Priestia megaterium: one gene and its partner. The main gene of each other region encodes a partner of the protein of the gene in region 2 in a complex. Links are inferred from orthologs where the notes say so. Each region holds a gene or a part of one and is shown on either strand. Other genes may lie near its edges.

Region 1 (10,356 bases), 4.2 Mb from region 2 along the record:
TCGAGAGCTTTTTCGATACCTGTAGCTCCCATATTGTGAGAAGATTTCTTCGGTTTAGTACCAGCAAACTTCATTGGTGCGTCATAAAAAACAGTACCAGGCTGAATTGCACCTGAGTCAAGTCCGGCTAGAACGGTCGCTCCTTTAACCGCGGAACCTACTTCATAAGAAGTTGTAAGATTTCCAAGCGCGAAGTCTTGAACTTTGCGTGCTCCTGTTTGTTTGTCAGTAACAAGCTGTTTTCCTCCCATTGCTAAAATGTCTCCCGTATGTGGGTCCATCATAATAGCAAACGCTCGGTCCATTAAGCGGTTCCTCGCAGAGCCTTCAAGTACAGCTTTCGTTAAAACATCTTCGACTTGTTTTTGCAGTTCCATATCAATCGTTAAAATTAAGTCACTGCCGCGCTGACCTTCAGTAACGGTCTCTTGACTCACTAAGTTGCCGGAGCGATCGGTTACGTTTTGTATGCGCGCTTTTTGACCACGAAGAACGTCTTCGTACTGCTTTTCTAAATAACTTTTTCCTACTCGGTCATTTCGGCTGTAGCCGTGGGACAAGTAGTACTGTAAGTTTTCGCTTGGTAACCCTTCGTCTGCCGATGTGATTTTACCAAGCAGCGTGCTAAGTAAGTCATCGTATGTATACATACGGTCCCAGTAAGTTGTCGTATCGACGCCAGGCAAGTCACTCAGCTGCTCACTAATAACGGCAAGCTCTTTATCAGTTAAGCCGCTTTTAATAATTTGAGCAGTTAACGCATACCCGCCTTCCATCTTGCTTTTAATGGCAATCACTTCAAGGTCGTCTTTCACCGATAAAAGTTCATTTTTAGTGATGCGCTTCAGCTGAAGAGGATACAAATCATCTTCAGAAATTTTTTCTTCTTTTACTTTTTGCTTATCTGCTGCGGTAATTTTTTTCGCTGCTGCTTTTGGATGAGTTGCAATCCAATAATCTTTTAAGTCGCGTTCTGTTAGCTTAATCGTATTTTTATCTTTCTTTTTATCCGATTTGCCAAACACGTCTGTTGTAACAGGAACATCAATAAGAGTGGCAAGCTTTTTAGCTACTTTTAGCTTGTCTTCTTGAGTGACGCCCTTCAAACGCGTGTACGTGACAGCGTTCAACGGTTTATTATCCACGATAACGCGGTCATAGCGGTCTAGCATCTTTCCGCGAGGAACCGGTGAATCTACCGTTTCATCTTCTGTTTTTTCAACTTCTCGTTTATAGTTCTCTCCGTACACAATCTGTACGAAGCCTAATCGTAAAATGAGTGCAGAAAAAAGCAGGAAAACCACAATAAACAGCCAGTTAATTCGAAATGAGACATGTGTTTTTTTGCGCTTTTTAGTTTTCATGTAAACCCCTTCACTTTGTTTATACAAGTTAAAAAAATTCATAAATTTTCTTATGAATCTATCACTCTACATATTAACATAATTTTGTCTATAAATGTTATTAGGTGGAATAAAACAGATAAAAATTTTATAGAAATTTTTGCGAAAGAAGAGAGACCTGTCGAAGGGTGCTGAAGGGGGGTGTTCAATATTTTCCACTCGGTTGTTCAATATTGTTACCTGTTCAAATGTCCTAGAATCGGTAAAATAAAGAGAGATAGATATCAAGGGGGGCAAAACGAATGAAAATGAAAAGGCTTTCAATAATGTCTGGCGTGTTAGCAACATCACTTTTATTTGCGACAGCATGTTCAAACTCAGGTACGGATTCAAAAGCAAGTAAATCAACAGGCTCAGGTGATCAAGTTGTTATTGATATGTTCCAGTTCAAAGTGGAAATTGCAGATCAGCTGAAAGAATTAACGGATGAATATACAAAAGAACATCCAAACGTAAAGTTTAACATCCAAACAGTCGGCGGAGGAGCGGACTATGGTGCAGCATTAAAAGCACAGTTTGCCTCTGGAAATGAACCTGATATCTTTAATAATGGAGGGTTCCAAGAAGCGCAAACGTGGAAGGATAAATTAGAAGATTTGTCTGATCAGCCGTGGGTAGATAATCTGTATGATATCGCTAAAGAACCGATGACAATGGACGGGAAAATCTATGGTCAGCCGCTAAACTTAGAAGGTTATGGTTTTATTTATAATAAAGATTTATTTGAAAAAGCAGGCATTAAAGAATTGCCTAAGACGCTGTCGGAATTAGAAGCAGCTTCTAAAAAGCTTAAAGCAAAAGGCATTACGCCATTTTCTAACGGATACGGCGAGTGGTGGGTGCTAGGTAACCACTTATTTAATATTCCAATGGCGCAGCAAGATGATCCAGATGCGTTTATTAAAGGTCTAAACGAAGGAAAAGCAAAATTTGAAGGCAATGAAACGTTTAAGCAATTTATGAATCTGTTCGATTTAACGTTAAAGTATGGAAATAAAAATCCATTAACGACAGATTACAATACACAAGTTACTCAATTTGCTTCTGGTGAAACAGCGATGATGCAACAAGGTAACTGGACGGTAAATATGATCACGAAAATCAATCCGGACATGAAAATGGGCTTTATACCAATGCCGATCAGCAACGATGCGAAGAAAAATGATAAATTAGCAATCGGAGTTCCAAATAACTGGGTAGTGAACAAAAATGCACCAGATGCAGATAAAAAAGCAGCGAAGGAATTCTTAAATTGGATGGTTTCTTCTAAAGAAGGTCAAAAATTCTTAGTTGAAAAGTTCAAGTTCATTCCAGCGTTCAAAAACATCGATGGAAAAGGAATCGATTCTTTATCTGATGATATCTTAAAATACTCTGAAGAAGGCAAAACATTATCTTGGAACTGGTTTAAGTATCCAGAAGGAACGGTTCAAGAAGTAGGCGCAGCAATGCAGTCTTACGCAGGCAAACAAATGACGGAAGAAGAGTTTATGAAGAAATTAGATACAATTTGGGCAAAAATGAAAAAATAACCAAAAAGTCCGCGTGGAAAACGCGGACTTTTTGGTGTGAAAAAATAGCTGGTTAGATTCATAGTTATGAAAAAATAATAGTTAATTGAAAGCGCTTTTAATGTATAATAATAGTCATAATGTATGACATTAGTCAAAGGAGGTTAGTTGTGAAAGGCTGGAGCATACGCAAGAAATTAATTTTGTTTTTCTTATTCGCAACCGTTATTCCCTTTTTAATTTCAACGATTTTTACGTATCAATACACAAAAGAAACGGTTAAGAATCGATTTATTTCTACCAACTATCAAGTTATTAAAAATGGAAGCAATGATTTGAGTGATTACTTAAATGAAATTGCTAATATTACAAAAAGGCTGTACGGCTACCACCCATTTATTAAAGTGTTAGATGAAGGCGTATCAAGTGACTTAGGAGCCAATCAACTAGAAATATCACGCACTCTTCTTTATTTATATAATACTCGTCCAGAGATTGAACAGCTCCATCTTTATATTGAGAACGGGCATGACTCGTATACAGCTTATAATTCGAAAGTGAGCAGCAGAGGGAAGTACGATGATATTTACACCCAGCCTTACTATTCTTATTTAAATAAACATCATAAATTTCTTGCCATTGAGCCTACCCATGAAATTTATAGCTACAATAATTTATCAACATTAATTGACTCACTGCCGAATCAAGTTATTAGCTTTCATCAGCGGATTGATGAAATTCCATCAGACAAGTTGTTAGCTTATCTATCTTTAGACATTAACATGACACAAATTCAATCTATATCGCAGCGCTTATATAATGAAGAGTCAGAAGATTTTTATTTAATGAACAATAAAGGGAAGGTTTTGTATTCTTCGGATTCAAAGGTTATTGGAAAAAACGAAAACTACCCGTGGCTAAAGGCGCTTACGTCTCAAGAGGATCACAGCATGGAATGGGAAGATAAAAGCTTCTCAGGCGTATTAATGTATGAAAAGCTTAAACAGCCTTTTGAGGACTTATACATTGTGAAGCGAATTCCTTACAGTGTTTTATATGAAGATGCGAGAAAGACAGCACTTATGAATGTATTAATTGGCCTGCCATTTTTGTGTATGCTCGTTATCGCGACGCTTTTTATATCGGTCCGTTTTACACAGCCGATTAACGTATTAATTCGCAATATGAAAGAAGTGGAAAAAGGATCATTTGAAGTCCGGTTTAAATCGCTTGGAAACGATGAATTTGGTGTTTTAGGAAGGCACTTTACCTCTATGGTGGAAACAATTAATGACTTAATTGAACGTAAATTCCGATTGGAGTTAGAAAATAAATCAACGCAGCTAAAAGTGCTGCAGTCACAAATTAATCCGCATTTTTTATACAACGCATTTCAATCGATTGGAACTCTTGCCCTTAAGCATAAAGCAGTTGAAGTATATTCTTTATTAACCTCACTTTCTCACATTATGCGTTACAGCATGAATATGAAAGAGGATATCGTTAGCTTAAAGCAAGAAGTCGATCACGTAAAAGCTTTCTTGAGTCTGCAGAAGCAGCGGTTTGGTTCAAAGTTTGAGTATGAGTTAAATATCGAAAAAGAGGCAGAGCTTATGCGAATACCGAAAATGATCTTGCAGCCTCTTGTTGAGAATTCTTTTAAGCATGGATTCGAAACCCGCACAGGAAGCGGAAAGCTGTTGATTTCAGCGAAGTTAAACGGAGAAGAACTGATTCTAACTGTTTCTGATAACGGAAAAGGGATAGGAGAGAAAGAGTTGAATCAATTAAAAGCGAGACTTCAGCAATCGTATAATCAAACAGATGAGCATATTGGGTTGCAAAATATTTATGAACGACTTCGCATCTACTATGGAGATCATGCTTCAATGCAAATTAGCAGTCAAGAAAATCACGATTTTACCGTTGTCATAAAGCTAACAACAATTGAAGAAAAGAGGGATAGTGATGAAAGTATTAATCGTGGATGATGAAGAGCATGTAAGAGAAGGAATAAAGCTGCTTGGACAGTGGGAAGAGCATGAAATTACAGATGTGATAGAAGCTGATAGCGGTGAGCAAGCGATTGCGCTTATTGAGGATCACGGACCTGAAATCATTTTTACTGATATGAAGATGCCTAATATCGATGGAATTGCTTTGTTGGAGTGGATTAAAGAGAATTCACCTTCTAGCAAAACGATTGTGGTAACAGGGTATGATGACTACCACTATATGCGTAAAGCTATTCATTTTGGAAGTACGGATTATATTCTAAAGCCAGTGGATCCTTCGATTTTAAACGATACGCTTGTACGAGCTGTAACTCAATGGAAGAAAGAAGAAGAGTCCAGAAAAGTCCATAATAGCAGCTATCGTTTAATCAATGAAATGAAGCCGATTTATCGAGATCGAAAACTGACGCAGTTAATGAACAATTATTTGCTAAATCAATCAATCTATGAAGAGTTTGGTTTCCATCTGACTAGAGAATATGAAGTGGGGATTGTACGTGTAGATGAATCCATTATTCGTTCTTTTGGAGGTGATCGGGATTTAGCCTATTTTTCAATTTTAAATGTAATCAATGAAATGCTGATGGCAGGAGAAAATGGGGTAGCCTTCCGTTACTTATCAAATAAGTGGGAAATTATCATTATATTTTGGAATGATTTTGAACGCATCACCTCTTTGCTGACGACTTTACATACAGCAATTCGCCGTACGTTAGAGGTGAGCTGTCGGATTGCAAGAGGATGCAAAGTCTCTTCTATTGATCAGCTAATGAAATCCTATGAACATGCGAAAAATTCGCTTTTATTAAGCAATGTTCTTGATCAAAATAAAGTGAAGGTCTACGGCGAGCAAGACGTTTTAGCAAGTGCTTTATTAATAAATATGATGGATTATAACAGTAAAATTGAAGAAGCGCTGCAAGTAGGGAGGTTTGAAGCCTTTTTGCCGGTATTCAACGAAATTATCACAGCTTTTGAAGCACAAAATTATCTATCATTAAAGCAAATTCTGCATTTTGAGCAGGAATATCAGCTGTTAAGCCAGCATTGGTTAAAAAGATATCACATTCCTTATACGATAAATAACGGTCCTGAATATGTTCTTTCTTTTTTCTATAACCAAGATGGGCAGTTTCAGCTAGCAAAGTATGTAGAGAGAAAGAAGCGTGAAGTAAAGCGCTTTTTAAAAGTAGTAAAAAGGTATAGCAAGCAAAACAATCGCGACGTTATTTATGAGATCGAACAATATTTGCAGCAAAATTTTCATCGAGATGTGAAGCTTCAAGAAATATCGGAACGTTTCTATTTAAGCCGTGAATACATTTCGAGAAAGTTTAAGCAAGAATTTCAAGAAAATATTTCAGATTATATGGTGAAAGTCAGAATGAATAAAGCCAAATCACTTTTACTAAATGAAGAACTAAAAATCTATGAAATTGCGAATATGATAGGATATCATGATGATAAATACTTTCGAAAAGTGTTTAAAAAAGTAGAAGGCATTACGCCAAACGAGTATCGCAGTTTGACCGTATAAAAAAAAGTTGAAACTGTTATAAAACAGTTTCAACTTTTTTTATTTCATGATATCTAGGCAGTGATCGCATTTGTTTCCGTAGCACTCATGCTGTTCCTCGATGTCGTTTCCGCATTCTACGCACTTTTTATTGGGTAATCTTTTGAAAAATTCAGTCATTTTTTCTAACATTTAAATCCCCTCCGTTGTTTTTGTTACTAACATTGTATTATAACAGATGGTGAAATGTCAATTATGTTTTATAACAATCTAGCCTATTTTGCTATTCTAAGTGGTTATTTGTTATATAACAATGAGTTATTTCGATAAAATAGGCAAAACGAGTATCTTTCAGTTAGTTTTCAAAAAAAAGTAGGGTATACTGAACGTAATAAAAATAGTACGAAAGGGTGATTGAAATGAAAGTAACTGTTATTGGTTTTTGGGGAGGATATCCTGCTGTTTCAGAAGCTACTTCTAGCTATTTAGTTGAGCACGATGGATTTCAGCTGCTTGTTGATTGTGGAAGCGGTGCATTGGCTCAGCTGCAAAAATATGCAAAACCAGAAGAAATAGATGCGATGATTTTATCTCATTATCATCATGACCACGTGGCTGATGTCGGAGTATTTCAATATGCTCGCCTCATTCAGACTCATCTAGGGAACGCTGTTAAGGAACTTTCTATTTACGGACATACATATGATCAGGAAAGCTTCAACAAACTTACTCATAAAGGAATTACCAAAGGAGTAGAGTACGATCCGAGTCAAAAACTTGACGTTGGGCCTTTTACAATCGAATTTATGAAAACGAAACATCCAGTCGTTTGTTATGCCATGAGAATAAGTGCTGGCAATCAAACCGTCGTGTACACAGCGGACTCGAGCTATTTAGAAGAATTTGTTTCTTTCTCCGAAAATGCAGATCTTCTTATTTGTGAATGTAATTTTTATGCTAGCCAAGATGGAAGCGGTGCTGGACACATGACGAGTACAGAAGCCGGTACACTTGCTTCTAAAGCAAGTGTCAAACAACTCATGCTTACTCACCTTCCACACTACGGAGAACACCAACAGCTAGTAGAGGAAGCTGCTGCTCGTTATGGAGGTACGCTTACGTTAGCTGAATCAGGATACGTATGGGAATAACAAGGAGGAAAATGAATGTTATTTATTGATAATCAAAAAAATTATGATCCCCGAATTAACTTAGCAATTGAAGAATATGCGCTCAAGCATCTAGATATTAATGAGACATATCTGCTGTTTTATATTAATGAACCTTCTATTATTATTGGAAAAAACCAGAACACCATTGAGGAGATTAATACAAAATATGTTGAAGATCAGCATATTCATGTAGTGAGACGTCTATCTGGAGGCGGTGCCGTTTATCATGATAAAGGAAATTTAAACTTCAGCTTTATTACGAAAGACGATGGAAATAGCTTTCATAATTTTAAAAAGTTTACCGAGCCAGTCGTGGAAGCGTTAAAGAAATTAGGAGTCAATGCTGAGTTAAGCGGACGAAATGATTTAATGGCGGAAGGACGTAAAATTTCTGGAAATGCTCAGTTTTCGACGAAAGGAAGGATGTTCAGCCATGGAACTCTTCTTTTTGATTCAGAGATTGAAAACGTGGTATCAGCGTTAAAAGTAAAAAAAGATAAAATTGAATCCAAAGGCATTAAGTCTATTCGAAATAGAGTAGCGAATATCAGTGAATTTTTAGAACAGAAAGTAACGGTGGAAGAATTTAGAGAAATGCTGCTTCGGTATATCTTTGAGGGAGAAGAAAATATAACAGAATATAAACTAACGGAAAAAGATTGGGAAACGATTCATCAAATTTCTAAAGAGCGCTATCAGTCATGGGATTGGAACTATGGAAAATCACCTAAATTTAACTTACAGCACTCTCACCGCTTTCCTGTGGGACAAATTGACGTTCGTTTGGAAGTGAATAAAGGGAAAATCGATGCTTGCACCATCTATGGAGATTTCTTTGGAGTGGGAGATGTCCAGGAAGTACAGGAAAAATTAACAGGTGTTCGTTATGAAAAAGCTTCTATTGAACAAGCCTTGGAGGACATCAATATTCCACATTATTTTGGTAATATTACAAAAGAAGAGTTTGTTGAATTAATCTATTAAGAAAAAAGTCTGCCACATCAGGCTTTTTTTCTTTTTAAACAGATGAGTCTTGTCAATAGAACAGCAGTAACATTATAATAGAATAGAAGAAGTAAGAATTTTTCCATTATTATGACTTAATAATGAATGGTTGTTCATTCATTCGTTATTAAAAGGAGGAAGTTATGAGATGAATTTGTCAGCACAGCTTCATAAAACAGCTGAGCAATTTCCGCAAAAATCGGCATATGTTTTTATGGATCAGGAAACATCTTATGCAGATCTTGATGCATCGGTATCTAAGTTTGCTAATGGTCTGAAGCAATTAGGTGTAAAAAAAGGAGATCATATCGCTTTAATTGTCGGCAACTCGCCTCATTTTGTTATTGGATTGTACGGTGCTCTTCGAGTAGGAGCTACTGTTATACCCATTAATCCTATTTACACAGCGGATGAAATTAGCTACATGCTTCAGGATGGAGATGTAAAAGCAGTTATTGCGGTTGATTTACTTCTCCCTGTTTTAAAAAAAATCATTGGACACACTCCATTTTTGGAACACGTTATCTTATGTGAAACGACAGATACAGTGGAAAGTATACCTTCTTATTTTCACACGTTTTCGCAAGTTGTAAACAGAGGGGAAGCTACATATGATTTTCTCGAGTTAAAAGAAGAAGATGTGGCCATCATTCTGTATACGTCAGGAACGACTGGAAAACCAAAAGGAGCTATGCTTACGCATAAGAATATTTATTCAAACGCTCAAGACGTAGCAGATTATTTAAGTATAAATGGGAATGACCGAGTCGTAGCTGCTTTGCCGATGTTTCACGTATTTTGTTTAACTGTTTCATTGAATGCGCCTTTAATGAATGGAGGAACGATATTAATTGAACCAAAATTCAGTCCATCTTCTATATTTGAATTAATTCAAAATCGACAAGCGACTATTTTTGCTGGCGTTCCGACAATGTATAATTTTTTACTTCAGCATGACAAAGGGAAAAAAGAGCACTTTCACACGGTAAGGCTTTGTATATCAGGCGGGGCATCAATGCCGGTGGCACTTCTAACCCATTTTGAACGTAAGTTTGGGGTCATGGTAGCAGAAGGCTATGGATTATCTGAGGCTTCTCCTGTGACGTGTTTCAATCCGATTGATAGAGAGAGAAAAGCAGGTTCTATAGGCACATCTATTATGAATGTTGAAAATAAAGTGGTAAACGAACTAGGAAAAGAAGTAGAAGTAGGACAAGTTGGCGAACTTATCGTCAAAGGCCCTAATGTGATGAAAGGGTATTATAAGCTTCCTGAAGATACGGAATATGCTCTCCGAGATGGTTGGCTGTATACAGGTGACTTAGCAAGAATGGATAAGGAAGGTTATTTTTATATCGTTGACCGTAAAAAAGATTTAATTATTGTAGGAGGATATAATGTTTATCCTCGCGAAGTAGAAGAAGTGCTATATGCGCATCGGGATATTGTAGAAGTGGCTGTTATCGGAGTTCCTGATCCTTCTTTAGGTGAATGTGTGAAGTGTTACGTGGTTTGCAATAATCAAGAGATAACGGAAGAGAAGCTTATTGCCTACTGCAAAGAGCACCTTGCTAAATATAAAGTGCCAAGTGAAATTGAATTTTTAAAAGAACTTCCTAAAAATACAACGGGAAAAATTTTAAGGCGTGCACTGAAGCAGCAGGTATCTCAGGAGCGATAAAATGAAAGCGATTCCAATTTGGAGGTGGTAAAAAATGTCATCTATTTCTTATG
Region 2 (16,888 bases):
GAAGGTTCTAAAATTTCTTCTCTTCCTACCAAGGAAATTGCAAAGCAGCTAGCAATCCTTCCTCAAGGTCCTGTTGCACCTGAAGGTCTGACTGTGCTGCAGCTTGTTAAACAAGGGCGCTATCCGTATCAAAATTGGTTCCGCCAGTGGTCTCAAGAGGATGAAGAAAAAGTGCAAAATGCACTGGAAGCAACAGGCTTAGCAGACTTGGCAGATCGTCAAGTTGATTCGCTTTCTGGGGGACAGCGTCAGCGCGCATGGATTGCCATGACACTAGCGCAAGATACAGATATTATTTTACTTGATGAACCGACAACATATTTAGATATGACGCATCAAATTGAGATCTTGGACTTGTTGTTTGAACTGAATGAAAAAGAAAATCGTACCATCGTAATGGTGCTGCATGATTTAAACTTAGCTTGCCGCTATGCTCATCATATTGTGGCGCTTCAAGATAAAAAAATCTATGCACAGGGAAGACCAGAAGAAGTCATTAACTGCGATTTAGTACAGCGAGTCTTTAATATGAACTGTGAAGTGACGGTTGATCCGTTATTTGGAACGCCTCTTTGTATTCCTCATGGGCGCGGACGATGTATTGTGAATAAGCTGCGAGTTGAAACGCAGCATGCTCAGTAGGAATGAGCAAAGCGAGTTAGCAGAAAAATTCCGCTGTACGTTTAAAGATAACTCGCTGTACAGGTTTTCTCCTGCCAGCTGCATGGATGAAAGTAAGGTGAAGGTGCAGCTATTATGGATTCAAGAGACGATGGAGGCCGCTAGTTTGAGAGCAGCTGCTTCAATGTTAGCAAAGCGGTATAGTTTTGTTGTGGTTGCGGCTTTGTATTCATTTATTGTGTTTCAAAAAAAGATAAATGTATCGACTAAAAATGTATCTTTGCATACCGAACAAGTTGAAACGATGTGGCTTCCAAAAGTGTTTATCTCAGAAATTGAGACGACAGAAGTAACAGAGGATAATCGCGAAATTCTTCTTGATGAACTTCTTGATGAATTGTTTGCTCATCAAATTGAGCCGATGTGGTCAGTACTGCGTAAAGTGACAAAAATCTCAAAGCTGACGCTGTGGGAAAACGTAGCTGTTTATATTCACTGGCTTTATGATTTGCTTTTAGCAAACGAAGAAATAGACAATGTGAAAGTGCAAAAGAATTTACGATACGTGTTAGAAGAAGCTGAGGGACGTCACTTTGGTTCATATCATAACAATCCGCTTGCTCGGTACAGTTCACCTCCTCAATATATAGAGAAACAAAAGCAGGAGATAAGAGTACGAAAAACGTGCTGTTTGTCCTACCAAACAGGAGATAAAGAGACTTATTGTCGAACGTGTCCGGTTATTTGTAAACCAAAGAAAGGAGTGACTGCGCATGAGTAAAACCTTTCAAGAGCAATTCGACGGTTTGATTGAAAAGTATACGGAACTAATGGTTGGAGAAAGTGATGAACAGCTGCAGGAAAAAGTGAAAATGTGGGCACTTTACAACCATATCTCAAAATCTATGCCGCCTTTAACAAAGCATTGGAATCAATTATATCCAGACGCAAAAGCGGAAATGATTGAAATTGTGAAGGAAATAAAAGAGCTGAATGAAGCGCATCGAGCGTCACAGCGAAAACCAGAATAAAAACATTCATCACGAAGCTGATGAATGTTTTTTTATCAAAAAAGCTCCAGGTAGCTTTTTGATCTAGTGTGCATATGTTAATGAAGGGTGCCTATCTATCTGGTTGATAAAATGGTAAAATTAATGATAATTAGATAAAATTTGTGAGGTGTATGACAAGTGAAGGCGGGGGGTTGCTTTGGAACAAACGATAAGAAACTTTTTTTTATTGTTATCAAAAAGCAAAAAGTTAACAAAGCTGGCTAAGCGCTATGGTTTACGTTTTGGGGCAGCAAGGTTTGTTGCAGGGGAAACCATCGATGAAGCTGTTAGTGTGATAAAAAAGCTAAATGAACAGGGATTAAAAGTAACGATTGATTATCTCGGAGAGTTTGTGGAAAGTGAAGCTGAAGTCAATAATGCTGTGGCTCAATGCATAAAGGCCATCCATCTTATACACAAAGAAAGGTTAGATTCAGAAATTTCTTTGAAATTAACGTCTATGGGACTTGATATTTCTGAAGATCTGGCGCTTCATCATATGCGTCATATTCTAAATGAAGCGGAAAAATATAGCGTGTTCGTGACGATTGATATGGAAGATTATAAGCGATGCAGCAAGACGATTAAGCTGTTTAAACAATTAAAAAGTGAGTATGACCACGTAGGGACGGTACTTCAGGCATACTTATATCGAACAGAAAGTGACGTTCGCGAATTAGATGCTTATGCTCCTAAATTAAGGTTAGTAAAAGGAGCGTACAAAGAAGCGGCAGACGTGGCTTTTCCTGATAAAGAAGACGTAGACGAAAACTTCAAAAACATAATTGGACTTCATTTATTAAACGGTCACTACACAGCAGTTGCTACTCATGATGAACGAATCATTCAGTATACAAAAGAGTTTGTTAAAAAGCATGGAATTTCAATGAATCAGTTTGAATTCCAGATGCTATACGGTATTCGACCAGAAAGGCAGGTTCAGCTCGTAGCAGAACAATATCAAATGAGAGTGTACGTTCCTTATGGAACGGACTGGTATGGGTACTTTATGAGGCGCCTTGCAGAAAGACCTGCAAATGTCGCATTTGTCTTAAAAGGAATCGTAAAAAAATAACCATGAAATGGTCGTGATGACAGAATAAGAAATAGTCAAAAATCGAACATGATTCGATTACTCATGTTCGATTTTGAGGTTAATGTCCTTGTGTATTATGCTTTGTGTACTGCTGGTTTTGAGATGTCTTTTTGCCGCGTCCGTGCGGTTCATTAACCGGTCCAGCATTTCCTTTAACGCTTGCTGCGCTTACGCCTGCTGAAGATGGATCTTTCTTTAATTTACTCACAAAATCACCTCCTGTGTATTAAGATAACCAAACACATTAAAAATAGTTAGAGATAATATTGTGAATATATTGCGAAAATTTAAAAAATGCTTTATAGTAAAAACAGAGATTAACAGTGACTCTCTTTTTTTACACATAAAATGAATGACCATTCATTCAATATATCAAAGGGGATGTGGGGATAATTATGAACATAAAAAAAGCCGCCGTTTTAGGTTCAGGAGTTATGGGCTCTGGAATTGCAGCTCATTTAGCGAATGTAGGAATTCCAACGCTTTTGCTAGATGTGGTTCCAGCTTCATTAACACCAGACGAGAAAAAAAAACAGCTAACGCTTGAAGATAGGCAAGTCAGAAATCGGTTGAGCACAACTGCTTTAGCTAAATTAACGAAGCAAAAACCGGCACCTTTAACGTCGAAGTCGTCACTATCGTTAATTACGCCGGGAAACCTTGAAGATCATTTACAGCAGTTAAGCGACTGCGATTGGATCATTGAAGTAGTAGTGGAACGCCTTGATATTAAACAGCAGTTGTTTGAAAAAATTGACGGCGTACGAAAAAAAGGAAGTATTGTAAGTTCAAATACTTCAGGAATATCGATCCACGAAATGGCTAAAGGACGCTCAGAAGATTTTAAAGCGCATTTCTTAGGAACGCACTTTTTTAATCCACCTCGTTATTTAAAGTTATTAGAAATTATTCCAACTCATGACACAAAATCAGAAATTGTTGAATATATGAAAACGTTTGGTGAAGATGTATTGGGTAAAGGAGTAGTTATTGCAAAAGATACGCCTAACTTTATCGCCAACCGTATCGGTACGTACGGTTTACTTGTGACCGTTCAAGAAATGTTAAAAGGTAATTACAGCGTGGGAGAAGTTGACTCTGTGACGGGTCCCTTAATTGGAAGACCAAAAAGCGCAACGTTTCGAACGTTAGACGTAGTGGGACTAGACACATTTATTCATGTGGCCAACAATGTGTTTGACAAAGTGGAAGGCAAAGAAAAAGAGGTATTCGACGTGCCTTTATTTATGAAACAAATGCAGGAAAATGGCTGGCTGGGAAGCAAGTCGGGGCAAGGCTTCTTTTTAAAGAAAGGCAAGGAAATTTTAGAACTTGATCCTAATACACTTCAATACGTCGAAAGAAAGAAGTTAAAAACAGCTTCTACCGAATTAAGTAAGCAGGCAAAAGGGCTGCAAAACAAAATGAAAGCGCTTATATATTCTGATGATCGTGCTGGACAGCTTCTTTGGAACATTATCAGCCCCGTTCTTGTGTATGCAGCACAGTTGAAAAATGAAATCGCCGACGATATCGTCGCCATTGATCAAGCTATGAAGTGGGGATTTGGCTGGAAAATGGGTCCTTTTGAAACGTGGGATGCAATTGGTTTAGAAAAATCAATTGAGAAGATGGAGCAGTCTGGCTTAGCCATCCCGCAGTGGGTAAAACAAATGCAGGAAAATGGATTTACAAGCTTTTATAAAGAAATGGAAGGTCAAACGCTTTACTACGAAGAGGATGAGTATAAAGCAGTAAAAGAAAATAAAAAGGTGATCCACCTGTCATCTTTACGCTCTCAAAATAATGTCATTTTAGAAAACAGCGGAGCGAGCTTAATTGATTTAGGAGATGATGTGGCATGCCTGCAGTTTACTTCTCCTAACAATGCGATTGGGCTAGATATTATCAGCTTATTGAATCAGTCTCTTGAAGAAGTGAACAAGAATTATAAGGGGATGGTCATAGGAAACCAAGGAAAAAATTTCTGCGTTGGCGCTAACTTAGCTATGATTTTGATGGAAGCACAAGATGACAATTATTTTGAAGTTGAGCTTGTCATTAAACAATTTCAACAGGCAATGATGAAGGTGAAATATAACGAAAAGCCGGTTGTTGCAGCTCCATTTGCGATGACTCTTGGAGGCGGAGCAGAAATTTGCTTACCGTCAGCTAAAATCCAAGCTTCTGCTGAAACTTACATGGGCCTTGTAGAAGTAGGAGTCGGGTTAATTCCTGGCGGAGGAGGTAACAAGGAGCTTTATATCAAACAGCTAAATGGTTTACCGAACGGTGTAACGCTCGATCTTCAGCAAATTGCCAATAAAACATTTGAAACAATTGCTACTGCAAAAGTATCTACTTCTGCTGCAGAAGCTAGGCAGCTAAACTTTTTAAACCTCCATGATGCTATCAGTGTAAACGGAGATCACTTGCTGAATGATGCAAAGAACTCAGTCCTTGCTTTACACGACACGGGCTATAAACCGCCTGTAAAAACTAAAGTTCCTGTCGTTGGAGAAACAGGATATGCAACGTTGCTGCTAGGAGCTCAATCCATGAAATATTCAGGATATATATCAGAACATGATTACAAAATTGCTAGTAAGTTAGCATTTGTATTAGCTGGAGGACGCGTAGCGTTTGGTTCCGAAGTGGATGAAGAGTATTTGCTTGATTTAGAGAGAGAAGCATTTTTAAGCCTTGTTGGAGAAGCGAAGTCTCAAGAACGTATGCAGCACATGTTAGTTAAAGGAAAGCCACTGCGCAATTAAGGGGGAGAAAAAATGAGAGAAGCAGTTATTGTAGCAGGTGCTAGGACACCGGTCGGAAAAGCAAAAAAAGGTTCATTGGCAAGTGTTAGACCTGATGATTTGGGAGCTATTGCGGTTAAAGAAACTCTTCGCCGAGCAGGCGGATACGAAGGACCGATTGATGATTTAATTATTGGTTGTGCGATGCCTGAGGCAGAACAAGGTTTGAATATGGCTCGAAATATTGGCGCTCTTGCAGGTTTGCCTTATACGGTGCCAGCAATAACGATTAATCGTTATTGTTCATCAGGTTTGCAAAGTATTGCCTACGGTGCAGAACGAATTATGCTAGGGCAAGCCAAAGCAGTGTTAGCTGGAGGAGCAGAATCAATGAGTTTTGTTCCAATGTTTGGAAACGTAGCGCGTCCGAATGTTCAGCTGGTTGAAAATGCGCCGGAGTATTATATGGGCATGGGACATACAGCAGAACAAGTGGCGATGAAATACGGCATTTCACGTGAAGACCAGGATGCATTTGCCGTACGCAGCCATCAAAAAGCAGCAAAAGCACTTCAAGAAGGGAAGTTTAACGACGAAATTGTTCCCGTGGAAGTGACGCTTCGGAAAATCGATGAAAACAATAAGCTACGTGAACAAAAGCTGATGTTCTCTCAAGATGAAGGAGTTCGTCCTGGCACAACTGCGGACGTATTAGGGAAACTTCGTCCAGCCTTTTCGATTAAAGGATCCGTCACAGCTGGAAACTCTTCGCAGACAAGTGACGGAGCTGCATCCGTTTTTCTAATGGATAAAGAACAAGCTGAAGCAGAAGGCTTAAAGCCTTTGCTTAAGTTTCGCTCATTTGCAGTTGGAGGAGTTCCGCCTGAAGTAATGGGGATTGGCCCGGTAGCTGCCATCCCTAAAGCTCTTAAACTAGCAGGGCTGGAGCTTTCTGATATCGGATTGTTTGAATTAAATGAAGCATTTGCTTCTCAAGCACTTGGCGTTATTCGTGAATTAAATATTAATGAAGATAAAGTAAATGTAAACGGAGGCGCTATTGCCTTAGGTCATCCATTAGGCTGTACTGGAGCTAAGCTGACTCTTAGCTTAATGCACGAAATGCAGCGTCGAAATGAGCAGTTTGGAATTGTCACCATGTGTATTGGTGGAGGAATGGGAGCTGCTGGTGTATTTGAATTGTTAGCATAATCATTTCAAAGGGGGATATGAACATGTCAAATAAAACAAAACAAATGATTAAAGGTGGAAGTTTTTTAATTGAAGAAGGCGATGCAAGCCGCGTCTACACACCGGAGGATTATACATCTGAACAAAAGATGATTGCCAAGACGACAGATGAATTTGTAGAAAACGAAGTCCTTCCGCAAGTGGAATATTTAGAAAAGCATGAGTTTGACCGTTCTGTAAAGCTATTAAAACAAGCTGGTGAATTAGGCTTGCTTGGTGCAGATGTACCGGAAGAATACGGTGGGCTTGGTTTAGATAAGATTACCTCGGCTTTAATTGCTGAAAAAATGTCTCGAGCAGGCGGATTTTCCATCACTCATGGTGCTCATGTAGGAATTGGGTCATTGCCAATCGTCTTATTTGGAACAGAAGAGCAAAAACAAGCATATTTACCTGCTTTAGCGGTAGGGGAAAAAATAGCGGCTTATGCGCTGACTGAACCGGGTTCTGGTTCGGATGCTCTCGGTGCTCGAACAACAGCTCGCCTTAACGCAGAAGGTACACACTATGTGTTAAATGGAGAAAAGCAGTGGATTACGAATGCTGGATTTGCTGATGTATTCGTGGTGTACGCAAAAATTGACGGCGATAAATTTTCTGCTTTTATCGTTGAGCGCGAATTTCCAGGCGTTTCGGTTGGCCCGGAAGAGAAGAAAATGGGAATCAAAAGCTCATCAACCAGAACGTTGATTCTTGAAGATGCGCTTGTTCCAAAAGAAAACGTGCTAGGTGAAATTGGAAAAGGCCATGTGATTGCCTTTAACATTTTAAATATTGGGCGCTATAAGCTTGGAGTTGGAGCAGTTGGAGCAGGGAAACGTGCGTTAGAAATTACGTCTCAATACGTTAACCAGCGTCAGCAGTTTAAAACGCCAATTGCTAAATTCTCATTAACACAAGAAAAGTTAGCCACAATGGCTTCTAAATTGTATGCAACTGAAAGCTCCGTATATCGTACGGTAGGACTTTTTGAAGACCATATGGGCCAGCTTTCAGAAGAACAGCAAAAAGACGGAAAACAAATTGCTGCTTCCATTGCTGAATATGCTATCGAATGTTCATTAAATAAAGTGTTTGCCACGGAAGCTCTTGACTACATTGTAGATGAAGGCGTGCAGCTTCATGGAGGCTACGGTTTTATGAGCGAGTATGAAATTGAGCGTCTGTATCGCGATTCTCGCATTAATCGTATTTTTGAGGGAACAAATGAGATTAACCGTCTTTTAGTACCAGGCACATATTTACGCAAAGCGTTAAAAGGAGAGCTTCCACTGCTTCAAAAAGCACAAACGCTTCAAGAAGAATTGATGATGCTTATGCCGCAGGAAGTAGGAAATGAGCCGTTAGATCAAGAAAAAATGCTTGTGCAAAACGGGAAGAAAATTGCGCTCTTGCTTTTGGGATTAGCTGCACAAAAGTATGGCAAAGAATTAGAAAAAGAACAAGAAATTCTCGTTAATATTTCTGATATGATTAGTAACGTATATGCAATGGAATCTACTGTTTTACGTACTGAAAAAGCCATTTCCAAAACAGGAGTAGATCAAAACAGCTTAAAATTAAAATACACGCAAGTATTCTGCCAAGAAGCATTTAATCGAATCGAAGCAGATGCAAAAGAAACGTTAATTGGCGTTGAACAAGGTGATACGCTTAGAGTCATGCTTTCGTCTCTTCGCAAATTAACTCGCTATACACCAATCAATGTAATTAGCGTAAAGCGCGAGGTTGCAAAAACGCTTCTAGAAGTAGAGAAGTTCACAGTTTAAGGAAAAAGGAGCTCGTTTTGCGAGCTCCTTTTTGTTTAAGAAGCCTCTATCTAGGTAAATGATAAAGGATGTGTTAAAATACGAAAAAAGCTTAAAATAAAGGGTGGTTGACGAAATGTCATTATTTTTTTATTCATATCCAAAGTGCGGTACGTGCCGAAAAGCAAAGAAGTGGCTCGATGATAACGGAGTAGCATATGAAGAAATTCATATTGTAGAAAATCCGCCAACAAAAGAGCAGCTGCAAGCTTACTATCAGAACAGCGGCCTAGAATTAAAAAAATTCTTTAATACAAGCGGTAAAAAATATCGCGAGTTAGGTCTTAAAGATAAAGTAAGCAGTGCGAGTGAAGACGAACTTCTGTCTATTCTTGCGTCAGATGGCATGTTAATTAAGCGTCCGCTGCTAACAGATGGACAAAAAGTAACGCTTGGTTTCAAAGAAGAGCAGTTTGAGGACGTGTGGAAGTAAGTTTTCAAATAGAAAATTTTTACCTTTTACGTTACACTGTTAATAGGAAGTTATTTTAGGTTGTAGAAAGTGTTCTCCACGTTGAAGGCGCTTTTTATATAAACAAATTACGATACATATTTTGGAGGGATTAAGATGAGTACACCAAAAGATTTGCGTTATTCTGAAGAGCATGAATGGGTAAAAACAGAAGGAGACGTTGTCCGCGTAGGTATTACACATTTCGCTCAAGCTGAGCTTGGAGACATCGTATTCGTTGAACTGCCAGAAGTAGGAGCAACAGTAGAAGCTGACGAGCCGTTTGGTAGCGTTGAATCAGTAAAAACAGTTTCTGAGCTTTACGCACCAATTAGCGGTGAAGTTGTAGCAGTAAACGACAACTTAGGCGATAGTCCTGAACTTGTTAATGAATCTCCATACGAAGAAGCATGGATGATTACAATCAAACCATCTGATGCTTCTCAAGTAGACAAGCTGATGACAGCAGAGCAATACGAAGAAATGACAAACGAAGGATAATATTCCTCCATAAATTGTCTTTATGAAAAGTTTTTGACTGGACACTCTATTAGTAAACAAGCTAAAGGAGTGTCTTTTTATGTTTGAAAAACAAAAAATGGACGTTACAGATCGCGTTACAGCTAAATTTCATGACGGCGGTATGAAATTATACGTTGATAAGCAGCCAATTGGTGAAGTTAGCTACGGAACAAGCGGCAATGAATACCGCTTTGAAGAAGGATATTCGCAAGAAAATAATAAGTTCTATCAATACGCGGACGTACAAAAACAAGGTGAAACGCAAAAATATACAGACTGCGATGAAGAAGCAGGATGGTGCTAAACAGTGGCAACTGCCGCTGTTTTTCTTGTTTTATAGAGATAATATGGCCTAAACTGCCTTTTAAAAGAGTTCTTTCTTGCAAATTTCTTTTAAAAAACAGGTGAACTGTGATACATTAACGAATATTGTATAGCATAAAGAAATGATGTTACTATACAACTGACGATTATGGGTGATGAAAATGGGGCTAATTGAAATTGAAAAAGTAATTATTGTCGAAGGAAAGTCAGATAAAAAGCGTATTCAAGATATCATTCGAGAACCAATTGAAATTATTTGTACAAACGGTACGATTAGTTTATCAAAGCTGGATGAAATTATTGACTGTACGTTTAACAAAGAGGTATACATACTCGTTGACTCTGATGATTCAGGGAATAAGCTGAGAAAACAATTTAAACGAGAGCTTCCGGAAGCAGAGCATCTATATATTGATAAAATGTACCGAGAAGTTGCTGCCGCCCCTAGACATCACATAGCAACAGTATTGCTGAGTGCCAATATCGATGTTAATGCAGAATTTTTAACATAAAAGGAATGAGCAACATGCAAGAATGGAGCGAAAAACAGCTGGATGATCAGTTAAAAGAAGGAGAAAGAGCCTTTATCTTTTTCCATACGCCTTTTTGCGGGACATGTCAGCTGGCAAAAAAAATGTTAACCGTGGCAGAAGCGATGCTGCCGGATGTAACCATCGGAATGAGCAATTTAAATTATATGCCTTCAAAAGCAGAATTATTTTCTATTGAAAGCGTACCTTGTTTGATTGAAGTGGAAAATGGTGAAATGGTAAAAAAACTCTACGCGTTTCATTCCATCGAGCACGTACTCGAGGAGCTTCGATAATCAAACGTTTGTTTAAAATGAAGAAATGGAAAGAGAGCGAACCGTTGGGGCTGTTGAAATCTTGGGATATTATCCCAAGAACAAAATCTGTTGACAGCCTATCTGACACATGCTAAAATCACACTCATGAATGTTCATAAATGAATGAATATTTCCCAAAAACAAAATAATTGTTGCGAACTCTTATCAAGAGAGGTGGAGGGACTGAGCCCTGTGAAACCCGGCAACCGTCAGACTAACTGAAATGGTGCCAATTCCTGCAAAGCTATGCGCTTTGAAAGATGAGAGAAAGGATTAAATATCGAGCCTTTCTGTCATGCGCAGAGAGGCTTTTTTAATGGGGAAAATTGTTTTACGGCTTTTTCATCCTATAGGGCAACCTAACATAATTAAGTTTTTATTAAAGAAGGTGAAGAAATATGATTACATTAACAGACGTTACAAAAATTTATCAGGCCAAAAGCGGTCAAGTAACAGCTGTTGATAATGTGAATCTAACCGTTAACCAAGGTGAAATTTACGGAATTATTGGTTATAGCGGAGCGGGGAAAAGTTCTTTGATTCGCTTGCTAAACGGATTAGAAACACCAACGACAGGAACGGTCGAAGTAGCAGGTAATGATATTGGAAAAATTAAAGGCGGAAAACTCAGAAAAGCTAGACAAGAAATTAGTATGGTATTTCAGCACTTTAATATCTTGTGGTCGCGTACGGTACGAGAAAATATTGCCTTTCCGTTAGAAATAGCAGGGATTTCAAAAGAAAAAAGAATGAAACGAGTAGACGAACTTATTAAGCTAGTCGGGCTTGAAGGGCGTGAAGATGCTTATCCATCACAGCTTAGCGGCGGACAAAAGCAGCGTGTTGGGATTGCTCGAGCGCTAGCGAACAATCCAAAAGTATTGCTTTGTGATGAAGCAACATCAGCGCTTGATCCTCAAACCACAGATTCTATTTTAGATCTGTTAGTAGATATTAATGAGAAGCTAGGGTTAACCATTGTATTGATTACTCATGAAATGCACGTCATTCGTAAAATTTGTCATCGAGTAGCCGTTATGGAAAATGGGGCAGTAGTAGAAGAAGGACAAGTGCTAGAAGTATTCAGAAAACCTAAGCAGCCGATTACAAAACGATTCGTTCAACAGATTTCTGAACCAGAGGAAACGTTTGAAACGATTGAACAAGTAAAAGAGCTGTATCCAAGCGGGCAAATTATTCAGCTGACGTTTGTTGGCGGAAAAGCAGAGCAACCGCTCATTACAACGATTTTAAAACAGTTTGATGTAACGATTAATATTTTGCAAGGAAAGATTTCTCATACACAAACAGGTTCATACGGGACGTTGTTCGTTCATTTAGACGGAGAATTAACAGAAGTTAAAAAAGTCATTGCATACATTCATGAGCAGCAGGTAGAAGTGGAGGTAATGACAAATGCTTGAGAAACTATTTCCAAACGTTATTTTAGATGATTTTATTCAAGCGACAAATGAAACACTATATATGACGGCTATTTCAGTTGTAGCCACATTTGTTCTAGGTATTTTATTGGGCTTGCTTTTATTTTTAACGTCCAAAGGACAGCTTTGGCAAAACAAACCTTTATATGCCATTGTGTCGGCGGTTGTAAATATCTTTCGTTCCATTCCATTCATTATTTTAATTGTTTTACTGATTCCATTTACCAAAGCATTGGTAGGAAGTATTTTAGGCGCTAATGCAGCGTTACCGGCTTTAATTGTTGGAGCAGCACCATTTTATGCGCGTCTTGTAGAAATTGGTCTGCGTGAAATTGATAAAGGTGTTATTGAAGCTGCTAAATCAATGGGAGCCACAACAAGCACTATTATCTTTAAAGTGCTGTTACCTGAATCGCTGCCAGCTTTGATTTCCGGTTTGACAGTAACAACCATTGCGTTAGTCGGCTATACGGCAATGGCGGGTGTGATTGGAGCTGGAGGTCTTGGAAACCTTGCATATTTAGAAGGATTCCAGCGCAGCCATAATGACGTAACGCTAGCCGCTACGATCTTAATTTTGATTATTGTATTTATTATCCAACTTATTGGAGATGCGATTACTGCAAAAATTGATAAAAGATAAAGGGAGGATTATTTATTATGAAAAAATGGCTTTCAGCTTTAGCATTAACATCTGCGCTAGTAGTAGGATTAGCGGCGTGTGGATCTAACAATGGATCAAAAGATGAAAAAAAAATTGTCGTGGGTGCATCTAATACGCCTCATGCTGAAATTTTAGAACAAGCAAAACCTATTTTGGAAAAACAAGGAATTGATTTAGAGATTAAAAAATTCCAAGATTACATCTTACCGAACACAGCTCTTGCAAACAATGAAATTGATGCAAACTACTTCCAGCACGTTCCTTATATGAATTCAGTGCTAAAAGATCATAAAGGTGAAAAAGGGTATGATTTCGTAAGTGCCGGTGCCATTCACATTGAACCAATTGGTATCTACTCTAAAAAATACAAAAGCTTAAAAGATCTTCCGAAAAACGGCACAGTTATTATGCGTGATGCAGTAGCAGAGCAAGGACGTATTTTATCGATTTTTGAAAAAGCTGGCGTGATCAAATTAAAACCAGGCGTAAAGAAAACAGACGCACAAATTAAAGATATTGTAGAAAACCCTAAGAATTTAAAATTTAAAGCCGATGTTGAAGGCGGATTGTTACCTCAAATGTACAAAAACAATGAAGGTGACGCTGTTGTTATCAATGCTAACTATGCTATCGATGCTGGTTTAGATCCAGTAAAAGATCCAATCGCAGTGGAAAGCAAAGAAAATAACCCATATGCAAACATCATTACGGTTCACAAAGGTGACGAAAATAAAGATACAGTGAAAGCTTTAGTAAAAGTTCTTCACTCTAAAGAAATTCAAGACTACATTAAAGAAAAATACAAAGGCGGAGTATTGCCGGTAAATAAATAATAGAAGAAAAGCGCTTGCCCACTCTGGGCAAGTGCTTTTTTGTATGCATCAAAACGAATAACTCTTATTTTTCTCACGCATACTAACCGTGAAAACTTTACTGATGATGGGAGCTGACGTTATGCAGCAAGAAGCACGTCATTCAACTGAGCAAGCACTTCATGATTATAAAATGGGTGTTGGGAAATTTAGCGAAAAATTGCCGGAAGTAACAAAAACGTTTAATGCGTTTACTGAAGCATGTTTTGGAGAAGGTTCTCTTTCTAAAAAAGAAAAGCAGTTAATCGCGCTAGGAATCAGCGTAGTAGCTCAAGACGAGTACTGTATGATTTATCATACAAAAGGCTGCATTGATCAAGGTGCAACTGAGCAAGAAATTTTAGAAGCATGCGGAGTATCAGCGGCATTTGGCGGAGGCGCAGCGATGAGTCAGTCCGTTACGCTTGTCCAAGAGTGTGTTTCAGAACTGACTAGCCACACGCACTAAGTAAATAAAGCGGGTAAAAAGCTTGTCTTAGAAGGCTCTATCGAGTCTTTTAAGGCAACTTTTTTATGAGTGGATTTAGTCTTAAAAAACGTACATAATGGTTTAAAACCTTTTGGGTCAAAAGGTTGCTATAAGTTTTCATTTGTTATAAGATTGTAATGAGAATAAAATGAGAATAATTAAAAAGATATAGGTATATCGTTTTTTACTATATACGTCTATAACTGGAGGTTTTAATATGGCAGGGTCAACTTTAACAATTAAAGATCTTCATGTTGCAATTGAAGGTAAAGAAATTTTAAAAGGTGTTAATTTAGAAGTTAAGGGCGGCGAAATCCATGCAATCATGGGACCAAACGGTACTGGTAAATCAACATTATCTTCAGCAATCATGGGACATCCTAAATACGAGGTTACACAAGGAAGCATCACGCTAGACGGCGAAGATGTACTTGAGATGGAAGTAGATGAGCGCGCTCGTGCAGGTCTATTCCTAGCGATGCAATATCCAAGTGAAATCAGCGGGGTAACAAACGCAGACTTCCTACGTTCAGCAATTAATGCTCGTCGTGAAGAAGGCGAAGAAATTTCACTAATGAAATTCATCCGTCAATTAGACAAAAACATGGATTTCTTAGAAATGGATCAAGACATGGCTCAGCGTTACCTAAACGAAGGTTTCTCTGGCGGTGAGAAGAAGCGTAACGAAATTCTTCAATTAATGATGCTTCAACCAGGAATTGCAATTTTAGATGAAATCGACTCTGGTTTAGATATCGATGCGTTAAAAGTTGTATCAAAAGGTATTAATGAACTGCGCGGCAGCGAGTTTGGTTGCTTAATGATCACTCACTACCAACGTTTATTAAACTACATTACACCAGATAAAGTTCACGTTATGATGCAAGGTCGTGTTGTAAAATCAGGCGGACCAGAATTAGCGCAGCGTCTAGAAGCAGAAGGTTATGACTGGATCAAACAAGAATTAGGTATTGAAGACGAAACTGTAGAGCAAGAAGCTTAAGAGTTAGGAGGATCTCTATGACTATTGATACGAAATTACCATTTGATCAAGAGTACATCAGCAGCTTTTCAAAAGAAGCTAATGAACCAAGTTGGCTGCTAGATCTTCGCTTACAAGCTCTTGCGAAAGCAGAAGATCTTGCACTTCCAAAGCCAGATAAAACAAACATTTCGAAATGGAACTTTACTGCTTTTGACAAGCACACTTCACAGGCAAGCACAATCTCATCTGTAGACGAGCTTCCAGAAGTGGTTAAAGCACTGATTGATACAGAAGCGGTTAAGAATCTATATGTTCAGCGTGACCAAACAGCTGCATACTCAACGTTAACAGAAGAGCTAAAATCTCAAGGCGTTATCTTCACAGATATTCAAACAGCTGCTAAAGAGCATAGCGACCTTGTTGAGAAGTACTTCATGAAAGACGGAGTTAAAGTAGATGAGCACCGTTTAACTGCATTAAACGCAGCGTTATTAAACGGGGGTGTATTTGTATACGTTCCTAAAAATGTAGAAGTACAAGAGCCTCTTCAAGCTGTATTTGTCCGTGAAGATGAAGAAGCAGCTTTATTCAACCATGTTATTGTTGTAGCTGAAGACAACAGCTCAGTAACATATGTAGAAAACTACATTGCTACTGCTGAAGAGTCACACGGTGTTGTCAATATCGTGACGGAAGTATTCGCTAACAGCAATGCAAAAGTAACGTTTGGAGCTGTTGACTACTTAGCTAAAGGTACAACTACTTATGTGAACCGCCGCGGCGTAGCGGGCAAAGATGGTCGCATTGAGTGGGCTTTAGGCTTAATGAGTGAAGGAAATACAGTTTCAGAAAATACAACGTATCTAATGGGCGACGGTTCATATGGAGATACAAAAACGGTAACAGTTGGACGTGGAGAGCAGTCTCAAAACTTAACAACAAGTATCGTACACTTCGGAAAACATTCTGAAGGCTACATTTTAAAACACGGCGTTATGAAAGAAAGCGCGTCTTCAATCTTTAACGGTATCGGTAAAATTGAACACGGTGCATCTAAATCAAACGCTGAGCAAGAATCCCGTGTGTTAATGTTAAGTGAAAAAGCACGTGGAGATGCAAACCCAATTCTTCTAATTGATGAAGATGATGTAACAGCAGGACACGCTGCATCTGTTGGACGCGTAGATCCAATTCAGCTTTACTACTTAATGAGCCGCGGTATTCCGCAAACAGAAGCAGAACGTCTAGTTATTCACGGGTTCTTAGCACCAGTGGTAAACGAGTTGCCAATCGAAACGGTTAAAAAACAATTAACGGATTTAATTGAGAGGAAAGTTCGATAATGAATATCTCTGATATTCGTAAACAATTTCCTATTTTAGACCAAGAGGTAAATGGCAGCCCACTCGTTTATTTAGACAGTGCAGCAACTTCACAAAAGCCGCTTGCTGTAATTGAAGCAATTGAGAAGTATTACAAAGAATATAACTCAAACGTACACCGAGGTGTTCACACGCTTGGTACAAGAGCAACAGACGGATACGAAGGCGCTCGTGAAAAGGTTCGTAAGTTTATTAATGCAAAATCAACGGAAGAGATTATCTTTACGCGCGGTACAACGACAGCTCTTAATACAGTAGCTGCAAGCTATGGCCGTGCGAATCTTAAACCTGGTGATGAAATTGTGATTACTTATATGGAACATCACAGTAACATCATTCCTTGGCAGCA

Evidence for each region.
Region 1: the proteins of gcvH (region 2) and CEQ83_RS03075 are in contact, whole or in part, in a crystal structure (PDB 3A7A), measured with the Escherichia coli proteins. The link is inferred for Priestia megaterium from one-to-one orthologs.

The regions. Positions count from the first base shown.
Region 1 is NZ_CP023317.1:574,324-584,679, forward strand. The notes cover bases 6,723-9,606. They hold CEQ83_RS03075 (lipoate--protein ligase), read left to right. Parts: upstream 6,723-7,611; coding sequence 7,612-8,601; downstream 8,602-9,606. Other genes in these bases: CEQ83_RS03070 (MBL fold metallo-hydrolase), read left to right, coding at 6,865-7,596; CEQ83_RS03080 (fatty acid--CoA ligase family protein), read left to right, coding at 8,771-9,606. In the rest of the region: CEQ83_RS03045 (peptidoglycan D,D-transpeptidase FtsI family protein), read right to left, coding at 1-1,364; CEQ83_RS03050 (ABC transporter substrate-binding protein), read left to right, coding at 1,646-2,935; CEQ83_RS03055 (cache domain-containing sensor histidine kinase), read left to right, coding at 3,085-4,905; CEQ83_RS03060 (response regulator), read left to right, coding at 4,883-6,466; protein YhfH, read right to left, coding at 6,506-6,637; more of CEQ83_RS03080, read left to right, coding at 9,607-10,303. UniProt on the Escherichia coli protein: Catalyzes both the ATP-dependent activation of exogenously supplied lipoate to lipoyl-AMP and the transfer of the activated lipoyl onto the lipoyl domains of lipoate-dependent enzymes.
Region 2 is NZ_CP023317.1:4,726,872-4,743,759, reverse strand. Bases 7,965-10,841 are described here. They hold gcvH (glycine cleavage system protein GcvH), read left to right. Parts: upstream 7,965-9,149; coding sequence 9,150-9,533; downstream 9,534-10,841. Other genes in these bases: CEQ83_RS24315 (thioredoxin family protein), read left to right, coding at 10,405-10,704; CEQ83_RS24320 (toprim domain-containing protein), read left to right, coding at 10,040-10,390; CEQ83_RS24325 (YusG family protein), read left to right, coding at 9,613-9,858; CEQ83_RS24335 (arsenate reductase family protein), read left to right, coding at 8,658-9,014; CEQ83_RS24340 (acyl-CoA dehydrogenase family protein), read left to right, coding at 7,965-8,542. Also shown: CEQ83_RS24375 (ABC transporter ATP-binding protein), read left to right, coding at 1-642; CEQ83_RS24370 (IucA/IucC family C-terminal-domain containing protein), read left to right, coding at 632-1,402; CEQ83_RS24365 (YusU family protein), read left to right, coding at 1,395-1,652; CEQ83_RS24360 (proline dehydrogenase family protein), read left to right, coding at 1,831-2,748; CEQ83_RS24355 (YuzL family protein), read right to left, coding at 2,828-2,977; CEQ83_RS24350 (3-hydroxyacyl-CoA dehydrogenase/enoyl-CoA hydratase family protein), read left to right, coding at 3,162-5,543; CEQ83_RS24345 (acetyl-CoA C-acetyltransferase), read left to right, coding at 5,556-6,734; more of CEQ83_RS24340, read left to right, coding at 6,758-7,964; CEQ83_RS24310 (methionine ABC transporter ATP-binding protein), read left to right, coding at 11,124-12,149; CEQ83_RS24305 (methionine ABC transporter permease), read left to right, coding at 12,142-12,810; CEQ83_RS24300 (MetQ/NlpA family ABC transporter substrate-binding protein), read left to right, coding at 12,828-13,664; CEQ83_RS24295 (carboxymuconolactone decarboxylase family protein), read left to right, coding at 13,786-14,151; Fe-S cluster assembly ATPase SufC, read left to right, coding at 14,390-15,175; Fe-S cluster assembly protein SufD, read left to right, coding at 15,193-16,500; CEQ83_RS24280 (cysteine desulfurase), read left to right, coding at 16,500-16,888. UniProt on the Escherichia coli protein: The glycine cleavage system catalyzes the degradation of glycine. The H protein shuttles the methylamine group of glycine from the P protein to the T protein.